3 linked regions of the Stratiformator vulcanicus genome follow. The protein of the gene in region 3 binds, or shares a complex with, the protein of the main gene of each other region. Links are inferred from orthologs where the notes say so. Each region holds a gene or a part of one and is shown on either strand. Other genes may lie near its edges. The genes, in order: Pan189_RS08650, Pan189_RS13030 and Pan189_RS07475.

Region 1 (3,021 bases), 290 kb from region 3 along the record:
ACGTCGCGTTTTTTCTGCGAGATGACCAACGCTACCGGTTCGATCATCTCAACGATCTGACGGCCGTTGATTATTGCGAGCCGGATGAGAAAAAACGGTCGCGATTTCCGTTCGAATTACACGTCGCAGTCGTGTATCACCTGACGAGCTACGAGACGCGAAAGAGTCTCGTATTGAAGGTGCTGCTGCCCCGCTGGAAAGACGATACGCCGGGAGAGTTGCCGGAATGTCCCAGCGTCTCTTCTGTCTGGTCAATCGCCGACTGGCATGAGCGGGAAGTCTACGACCTTGTGGGAGTCCACTTCACGGATCACCCCAACCTCCGTCGCATTTTGACGTCGGAAGACTGGGTCGGGCATCCGCTCCGTAAAGACTACGAGTTTCCGCTCGAGTACCACGGAATTCGTTGCAAGTAGATTCTCAACGGAGCCGCCGCCATGCCGCCCGACGACGAAGGCAGTGACGCCCCGACTGGCGATCCGACGCTGGAGATGGCGACCGGCCTGCTGAAAGACGGTCATAAGATCGCCGCGATCAAGGTCATCCGCGAAGGCTACGGCGTGAGCCTGAAAGAGGCGAAGCAGGCGGCTGATCGGATCGAGGGCGAACTTGGAATCACGCCGACCAAAGTCGGATGCGGGGGGACGGCAGCGCTACTGCTGGTGTGTGTCGGATTGTCCGCGGCGTTAGCAACGGCAATGCCCTGGTGACCACGAAGGTCACGAACTATGGACGATTTCATCTGCCGTAAGGTGGAACCGCATGCATTGGGGCGTAGGATACGCCAGCGGCGCAAGTGTCGCGGAAACAATGGCGTCCTGACGAACTCTCATCCCCTGTTTTCTCATGCCGGTACACGCTGAAGACCCTCGTGTGATCGAGTTCGACGTCCGCACGGACGAGATGCTCATCAATATGGGGCCGCAACATCCCAGTACGCACGGCGTACTGCGCTTACTGCTGCGCACCGACGGCGAAGTCGTGCATGAAGTCACGCCGCACATCGGTTACCTGCACCGCTGTGCTGAGAAGATCGGCGAGAATCTCTCGCCCGCGCAGTGGATTCCCTACACCGACCGGATGGACTATCTGGCCGCGATGAACATGAATCTCGGGTGGTCTCTGTGTGTCGAGAAATTGCTCGAAATGCAGGTGCCCGAGAAGGCGATGGCTCTGCGGGTCGTGATCGCCGAGTTGGGACGCGTCGCCAGTCACCTCGTCGGGATGGGAGCGTACGGGCTCGATCTCGGCACATTCAGTCCGTTCCTTTATGCCTTCCGCGAGCGGGACATCATCCTCGACCTGTTCGAAGAAGCGTGCGGCGCTCGGCTGACCTACAGCTACCTCACGATTGGCGGGGCGACGCATGACCTCCCGCGCGAGATCGAGATACCGCCCGGGCTGGCGCAACTAAGTGGTATTAAACAGGGCAAAAAAATCCAGTGGGTTGATGCCGTCCGACTGTTCTGCGATTGGATGCAGCCGCGGATTAAGGAGTATCACACGCTGCTGACGACAAACGCGATCTTCATCAAGAGAACGGCGGGACTCGGCGTTCTTTCGCGTGATATGGCGATTGACCACGGCTGCACCGGTCCGGTCCTTCGCGGCAGCGGTGTTGATCATGACCTCCGGCGCGACGGGGAGTCGGTCTACACCCGAATGTATGACGGATATGACTTCAAGCCGAACTTCGCGCCTTATGAACTCATGCCGTCGGGCGTCGAGATTGGTGACAATTGGTGCCGCTTCTATCAGCGGATGCTGGAAGTCGCACAGTCACTGGATTTGGTGCGGGCTGCGTTGGACCGTTACGAAGACGCGGATGGTGAGTACCGAGTTCCTCACAAACTGATGGAGAAGTTGCCACGCGACGAGGCCTATCTCGAGACCGAGTGCCCCCGCGGGCAGATGGGCTTCTATCTGATCGGCGACGGTTCGCCGGTGCCGCTCAGAACGCGAGCGAAGAGTTCCAGCTTCTGTAATCTGTCGGTCGTCGGCCCGCTCTCGGTGGGGTGCCTCGTTGCCGATATCCCCGCAATCGTCGGCTCTCTCGACGTCGTGATGGGCGAGATCGACCGGTAGAGCCGAGCAACCCGGTGATCTGCGGCGGGTCACGAACTCACAACGCCAGTCCCAGACCGTTGGAGGTGCTAGCAACGGTCTGATTTCGTCTGATAGACAAGCCCGAGGCGCCAGCCGTCGGGAAGATCGCTGATTGATCGACCATTGGCTTGGCCTATGGCTGGTATTGAAATCGCTTCCAGCGGCTCGGTTTTAGCCGATCCTCTGTAATCTTCAGACGCAGAGTCTTCTCAAACGAACTATCAAACTTCACGGACTCAACTTCAAAAGAAATTGATCTTCCAGCGTCACACCGGGATAAGAAGTACGTCTAGTAACTTCTGTTCATTAAGGGTTCCCGGTGGCGAAATCGCTTGAGACGCTCTCTCCGTACGAATTGACCTCGGTCGAAGTCGATCAACTCCTCCGGACCAATCCGGATGATGCTCGCCTCAAGGCCCATTTCACGGCTGAGGAACTTCACGAATTGCGGAATCTCGCGGGGGCTGCGCAGCAGTCGACCCGCGGTCGCAAGCGAGTGGTCTATGTTCTCCCTGGGATTCTTGGTTCAACGCTGGGCGTCACCAGCGGGGGGAATCGGGACACGATTTGGCTTGATCCGCACTCCATCCGCAATGGCGACCTCACCAGCTTGGCCATGCGAGGGCGTTCTCGGGGCCGCGTCGAAGTGTATGGACAGTTTCCCGGCCTCTACACGCGACTGCGTTGGACGCTCTGGTGGAAAGGCAACGATGTCCGAGATTATGCGTACGATTGGCGACTGAGCATCGACGAGCTCGGCGCAGAACTACTTGAGGCATTCGATTCAGAGGAGGCCGACGAACTTTACGTTGTCGCGCACAGTATGGGAGGACTCGTCGCGCGATCTGCTTACGCGCAGGCTGATGCCGCGATGCGTAGGCGAATCAAGCGGGTCATCATGCTCGGTACGCCAAA
Region 2 (2,996 bases), 1.4 Mb from region 3 along the record:
CGACGCCCGCCGTACCGCCCCATTGTCCATTCGGCCCATGCCAGCGGAATGCCGAGAATGAGCAGCGAAATAAAGTAGGGGATCATGAACGCCCCGCCGCCGTTTGAGGCAGCTTGGCCGGGGAACCTCAAGAAGTTTCCGAGACCGACGGCCGACCCGGCTACGGCGAGAATGACTCCGATCCGCGAGCCCCAGCCATCGCTGGCGCGGGAAGATGGTTTCGTTTCGGTCGACACGTTCGGCTCCGTTGTCGAGTTCGAGATGTTTCATGATCTCCGGATGCCGGCAGCCGACACCCGGTCAGAAATTTTGGGCGAGCAAGAATTTCGTCGCGATCCTACTGACAAGTTCTCGCCGGACATAGCGAATGGTTGCCCGATATTCTCGGTCCGAACGTGTTGCGACGACTGATTTTCGGCCGATTCGCCGATCACCGGTATTTTTCGCAGGCTGAGTTGTCAAAAATGCCGAAGGGCCTTATGATGCCGTACATCCACGCGCAATGGGGACGAGACTCTGACATCGACCATTGAAAAATCAGACAGAGACTTCATCAGCCGACTCAATCGACTCGGCGAGGGGTCGATCCAGCAATTGTGCGATGAGTTCGGCGTGACCGCGACCGCGGTGCGTCAGCGACTGCGGCGATTGCAGGCAGAAGGTTGTGTGGATCGACGGACGACGAGTTCGGGACGCGGCCGGCCGGGGCACCATTATTTCGTGACTGATCATGGTCGCAGGCAATTGGGCGAGAACTACGAAGAGCTTGCGGTGGTGTTGTGGCGGGAGTTGAAAAACATATCCAACCCGGACGTCCGAGCGGCAATTTTATCGCGTGTTCAAGACGTATTGGTTCAAAAGTACGGCGCCGAGGTCGATGGCAGGACCATTCTCGGTCGGCTGCGTCAATTGCGGACCGCGCTCGGGCGTTGCGGTTTTGACGTCGAAGTTGATGATTCAGGAGAGGTCCCAGTCCTGCGGGAAAACAACTGCCCGTATCACGATTTGGCCTCCGATGACCGGTCAATCTGCGAATTGGAACAGCGCGTGTTCGAGAAGGTGCTCGGCTCGAACATGATCCTGAAGCACCGCTGCCTCGACGGCCATCACTGCTGCGAATTTGCTCCCGTTGAAAGCGAGTTAGTTGCACTGGGAAGTGGGGCGATAACAACGGAACGGAAAGAAAGCGAAGGCTGAAGTGACCGCATGGATTGAAGGACGCTTCGAGGAAAACGTCATTACGACGACCCTTGAGCAGGCGATGAATTGGGCCCAAGCCTCGGCGATCTGGCCGATGACCTTCGGCTTGGCCTGCTGCGCGATCGAAATGATGGCCGTCGGCGCTAGCCGCTACGACCTGGAACGCTTCGGCTGTGGGGCCTTCCGCGCCACGCCGCGACAGGCTGACCTGATGATCGTCGCCGGCACCGTCACCCACAAGATGGCCACCCGAGTTCGTCGGCTCTATGAGCAGATGCCCGATCCGAAGTACGTGATCGCGATGGGCGCCTGCACAATCGGCGGCGGGCCTTACTTCAAACACGGCTACCACGTGGTCAAAGGCGTTGACTTGGTCGTGCCCGTCGACGTCTACGTCCCCGGCTGCCCTCCGCGACCCGAAGCGCTGCTCGAAGGCATCATGCGGGTGCAGGACAAGATCAAAGCCCGCAAGGTCACCAAGGGAGAATTCACGCTCCCGGTGCCCCACCACGAAGGCCACGTCCGACCCGTGCCCATCACGTAACGGCAAACACTCAACTGCGACCCCGAAGCCCACGCGTCGCACCGCGCGGGACTAAACGAAATCACCCTCAACGCTGTTTTCAAATAGGCGACATGAGCACTCTCAAAATCGAAAATCTGCACGTTTCCGTCGGCGAGACTCCGATCCTCAAGGGCGTCGATCTCGAGATCAAATCAGGCGAAATTCACGCCCTGATGGGCCCCAACGGCTCCGGCAAAAGTACGCTCGCTTATGCCCTTGCCGGTCATCCGCTTTATGAAATCACTGACGGAACGGTGAAACTCGACGAGACCGACATTACGGAGATGGAGGCTGACCAACGTGCACGACTTGGTATGTACCTCGCTTTCCAATACCCCGTCACGATTCCCGGTGTGAAGGTGGCCGACTTTCTGCGGCACGCCGTCTCGAACGTGCGGAACCCCGATCGGCAGGAAGGCGGGGAACTCGTCTCGATGCGAGAATTTCGCAAAGAGATTTACGAACAACTCGACAAACTCGGTGTCGACCGCTCTTTCGCCCGCCGCTACCTCAACGACGGCTTCTCAGGCGGTGAGAAGAAGCGCATGGAAATCGTGCAGATGGCCATGCTGCAGCCGCGGTTCGCGATCCTTGATGAAACCGACTCGGGACTCGACACCGACGCGGTCAACGTCGTGAGTGAAGGCGTGCGAAAACTTGCCGGCGACGAAATGGGAGTCTTAATTATTACACACCACGACCGGTTGCTTGAGTACAACGTGCCTCAGAATACGCACGTCATGATGGCCGGACGCATTATCGAAACCGGCGGCCCCGAGCTGGCAAAAGAACTGCATGAAAAAGGCTACGCCGCCGTTCGCGAGCGACATCCCGAAGCCGCGAAGGAAGAGCATGAGAAACAACAGGCGGAAACGGTGGGCGTCGCCAAGTAATCGTTTCTCAATTTCAACGGACGCAGCAAATCACTTCCGGTAATTAATAGTCACACAACCAGTCGCGATGCGACAGGAGCGAATGATGTCGACCGATGCACCAGCGAAAAATCCGAATTCGGATGTCTCTATCGGTGACTACAAGTACGGGTTTCACGACCCGACCGATAAATACGTCTTTAAGAGCCGCAAAGGTCTTAATCGCGAGATCGTCGCTCAGATTTCGGAAATGAAGGCCGAACCGGAGTGGATGCGGCAGTATCGACTCGATGCCTACGAGCACTTTGAGTCGCGTCCGATGCCGACGTGGGGCGGGGACCTGTCTCAGATCGACTTTC
Region 3 (2,968 bases):
CCGAGGTCGGTGTATCGCGAGAAGGCCACGAAATTCACTCCCGCCGCGTTCAGGACCAGTTCCACGCCCATCAGAACCCCGATGCCGTTGCGCTTCGTCATCATGCAGAGTATTCCGCAAGCGAATAACGCAGCTCCAACGAATAAGTAGGCGTTTAACATGGGACAGCACTGAACGAACAGGAGTTTCTTGTGATCAGGCAGACTAAGGTTTATTCGTTTGACGCTTGGGATACTTGTGAATTAATCATCGCCGGGTTCGGAACGTCGTTTTGCTCTGGCCAAATAGGCCGCGGCGATTAACACGACCAGCAGGTGAATCGACACGATTTCAAATGGCAGAAGGAAACCGATGCCGGTCTCTCCACCGGGAACATTTCCAATTCCTAAGAGCTTTAGGCCGAGCGGTCTTGTTGTGTCGCCTTGGGCGTAAACGGAGTCGCCTGGTGCAGTGATCGCGGGCGACCAGTCGGTTGCGACGGCTGCCGAACAGAGGACTCCGAACAGACCCAGCCCGATGAACCCTGTGATAACTTTCTCGAACTTGGAAATTTCCATGCGGACATAAGGGCCGGTCGCCGTGAGCATCACGCCGAAAATTAAGAGTACGACCGTTCCGCCGACGTAGATTAAGAGTTGTGTTGCCCCGACAAAATCGGCCCCAAGCAGAAAGTAGAGACCTGAGACGCCGCCGAGCGAAACAATTAGCCAGAACGCCATTCGCACAACATTCGGCGTGATGACGACCGCGAGTGCACCGCCACAAGTGACGAGAGCGAGGAATCCGAAGAGAAGCAGTTCCAGACTCATTCAACGACCTCCGTCGGCGAGTCGGGAGAGTCGAGCAGCCAAGGCTGATCAGCTTTCTTAAACTGTTCTGTAACCGGTCCTGAGCCGCTGTCGGGCGTGCCGTCGTCCTCTTCATCGCTTGCGGGAACGCCCTCCGCAGCATGGGACGCGCGATTGGCCGGGGAGGCCGCTGCGGCGCGGGCGGCTCGGACTCCGATCGGCTCAGTCAACGCCGTCGGATAGTCCAACAAGCTCGTGCGGCCGAGCGTGGTTGCGAGAACCAGCGGCCAAAGAATCGTGCCGAGGAACAGAAAGCAACTAATTGGAATTAAGTACTTTAGGCAGGTCGCCATCACCTGATCGATTCGCAGTCGCGGGAGAGTCCAGCGAACCCAAATTTGCACGATGACGCCAAGGCCGCCCTTTGCGAGGACGATGCTCGCACCGACCGCATTGGCAAGATAAGCCCCGATCGAAAGTCCTTCGATCCCGACATCGGGACTCCATGTTCGCAACGAGCCGATGGCGCCGTCGATCAATGGAATTCCGCTGAACCAAGCCCCAAGAAACAACACTGCCGCAATGACGCTGACAAGGAACATGTGCCCGTATTCAGCGAGCATGAACAGTGCCCATCTCATGCTGGCGTACTCGGTGTGGAAGCCCCCCACCAGCTCGCTTTCCGCTTCCGCGAGATCGAACGGGGCCCGTTTGCACTCGGCCGTGGCGACGGTGAAGTAGATGATGAACGCGATGAGTACGAACGGGTTATGAAAGACCAGCCAGTTCGGAAAGAACCACCCGCTTTGGGTCTCACCGATCACGGAAAGATCGAGCGATCCGACCGCCACAACCGGGATGACGGCGCAGATCGAGAGCGGGATTTCATAGCTGACCATCTGAGCGGCCTCGCGCATCCCTCCGAATAACGACCATTTCGAGCCGCTGGCGTATCCCGCGAAGACGATCCCAACGACCCCGATCGAGACGATCGCAAGAAGGAGGAACAGGCCTGCGCTGGAGGCATACGCGACCCAATCACGCGAGAACGGCAGGACGAGAAAGCCGCCGAATGCTGCGATGGCGGCCAGATATGGGGCCATTCGGAAGAGCCATCGGTCCGCCGAAGCCGGGGCGAGGTCTTCTTTTTGAATCAGTTTGATACCGTCGGCAAGCCCCTGCAGCCAACCGAATTTACCGCCGACACGCGTCGGGCCGAGTCGATCCTGGATGCGACCGGAAACCTTTCGCTCCGCCCAAATTGCGACGAGTGGGACGAGGCCGAACAGGTTAATCAGAACGAACGCGTGTATCGCCGCAGCTGTGAAGATCGCAAGCGCCTCCGGCAGGCCGAATTGGCCTGAAAGCATCTCGGCGATGGTCGCACCGAACAGCGGGGCGGGCATGAGTGAGTGTCAATCGCGGTCGTTAGGCTCGTGCCGGAAGGCCGTCGACTCGTTGGCCGGGGCGGCAGCCTCCCTGCGCCGTCACAATGGAGCGATTACGGAAACCGCTCCGGTCGCGAAAGATTAACGGGAAGCGGTCAGGCACGCTACTTTGCGGACGCGTCTCGAAGTCGCAGGGTTCGGATACGGTGTAATAGTGCCGCGACCTTGGCGTGCGTCTGCTGGTCACACCGAATGACGAGGGCCGCGAGATCGCCGGTCCCGAACGGGATCATCGACCCGCCGCGGCCGTCCAGACTGAGCCAAGGGCGGCCGATCGGCCTCAGAAGCAAGGCGACCCGATCGAAGTCGAGCGTGATTGGTTCGCCCGCTCTAAGTTCGGCCGCGAGGTCGCCCACCGGATAAACCGCCGTCTCGGGAAAATCGAAGTTCGTTGTTGGAGTGGTGATCCGCAGGAAATGTCCTTCATTTCTGATGACGAGGTTGAGCTGCTCAAGAGCGACCTGCAGGATCGATTCGATCGCAATCTCCCGAAGGTCGGCGTTGACCTCGGCCATCGCGTCGATGCCGTCGTCGTGCAACGCCACTTCATCGATGAGAATGGGATGACCGAGTTCCAAAGCCAATTCATCCTTCACCTCTTGAAGCGGTTTGTCATCGAAGGCGACGGTAATTTCCTTTTTGAGAGCGCCTCTGAGTTGAGAGCTGGCGCGTTCTCGGAGCCTGACCGCGTTGACCGCGAACTTAGCCCGCGGTGACCATCGCTTGTCGATC

The links.
Region 1: the proteins of Pan189_RS07475 (region 3) and Pan189_RS08650 are in contact, whole or in part, in a cryo-EM structure (PDB 6ZJN), measured with the Thermus thermophilus proteins. The link is inferred for Stratiformator vulcanicus from one-to-one orthologs. Residues at the interface, in WP_096411122.1 of Thermus thermophilus: Ala224, Glu225, Gln226, Glu227, Ala295, Trp297, Phe298, Arg299; in WP_223903221.1 of Thermus thermophilus: Pro35, Ser36, Asp139, Gly141, Ala142.
Region 2: the proteins of Pan189_RS07475 (region 3) and Pan189_RS13030 are in contact, whole or in part, in a crystal structure (PDB 6Y11), measured with the Thermus thermophilus proteins. The link is inferred for Stratiformator vulcanicus from one-to-one orthologs. Residues at the interface, in WP_096411122.1 of Thermus thermophilus: Arg36, Val44, Arg45, Met46, Gly47, Pro48, Asn49, Arg50, Val51, Leu57, Gln58, Ala61, Asp62, Ile64, Lys65, Ile67, Phe68, Lys69, Glu70, Ile72, Val74, Glu223, Ala224, Glu225, His233, Thr234, Glu235, Tyr236, Ser237, Trp241; in WP_096411117.1 of Thermus thermophilus: Arg16, Glu17, Gly18, Leu24, Leu27, Val28, Trp30, Gly31, Arg32, Asn34, Ser35, Trp37, Thr54, Asp55, Ala56, Asp59, Ala61, Arg62, Phe63, Gly64, Glu66, Val67, Phe68, Arg69, Ala70, Ser71, Arg73, Gln74, Ala75, Asp76.

The regions. Positions count from the first base shown.
Region 1 is NZ_CP036268.1:2,213,113-2,216,133, forward strand. What follows is about bases 100-2,965. They hold Pan189_RS08650 (NADH-quinone oxidoreductase subunit D), read left to right. Parts: upstream 100-846; coding sequence 847-2,085; downstream 2,086-2,965. Other genes in these bases: Pan189_RS08640 (NADH-quinone oxidoreductase subunit C), read left to right, coding at 100-416; Pan189_RS08645 (hypothetical protein), read left to right, coding at 438-710; Pan189_RS08655 (CHAT domain-containing protein), read left to right, coding at 2,426-2,965. In the rest of the region: more of Pan189_RS08640, read left to right, coding at 1-99; more of Pan189_RS08655, read left to right, coding at 2,966-3,021.
Region 2 is NZ_CP036268.1:3,342,417-3,345,412, forward strand. The notes cover bases 131-2,971. They hold Pan189_RS13030 (NADH-quinone oxidoreductase subunit B), read left to right. Parts: upstream 131-1,198; coding sequence 1,199-1,744; downstream 1,745-2,971. Other genes in these bases: Pan189_RS13020 (SLC5/6 family protein), read right to left, coding at 131-236; Pan189_RS13025 (helix-turn-helix transcriptional regulator), read left to right, coding at 613-1,197; sufC (Fe-S cluster assembly ATPase SufC), read left to right, coding at 1,837-2,658; sufB (Fe-S cluster assembly protein SufB), read left to right, coding at 2,744-2,971. Also shown: more of Pan189_RS13020, read right to left, coding at 1-130; more of sufB, read left to right, coding at 2,972-2,996. UniProt on the Escherichia coli protein: NDH-1 shuttles electrons from NADH, via FMN and iron-sulfur (Fe-S) centers, to quinones in the respiratory chain. The immediate electron acceptor for the enzyme in this species is ubiquinone.
Region 3 is NZ_CP036268.1:1,922,591-1,925,558, reverse strand. The notes cover bases 1-2,813. They hold Pan189_RS07475 (complex I subunit 1/NuoH family protein), read right to left. Parts: upstream 2,195-2,813; coding sequence 806-2,194; downstream 1-805. Other genes in these bases: Pan189_RS07470 (hypothetical protein), read right to left, coding at 2,341-2,813; Pan189_RS07480 (NADH-quinone oxidoreductase subunit J family protein), read right to left, coding at 243-809; nuoK (NADH-quinone oxidoreductase subunit NuoK), read right to left, coding at 1-161. Outside these bases: more of Pan189_RS07470, read right to left, coding at 2,814-2,968. UniProt on the Escherichia coli protein: NDH-1 shuttles electrons from NADH, via FMN and iron-sulfur (Fe-S) centers, to quinones in the respiratory chain. The immediate electron acceptor for the enzyme in this species is believed to be ubiquinone.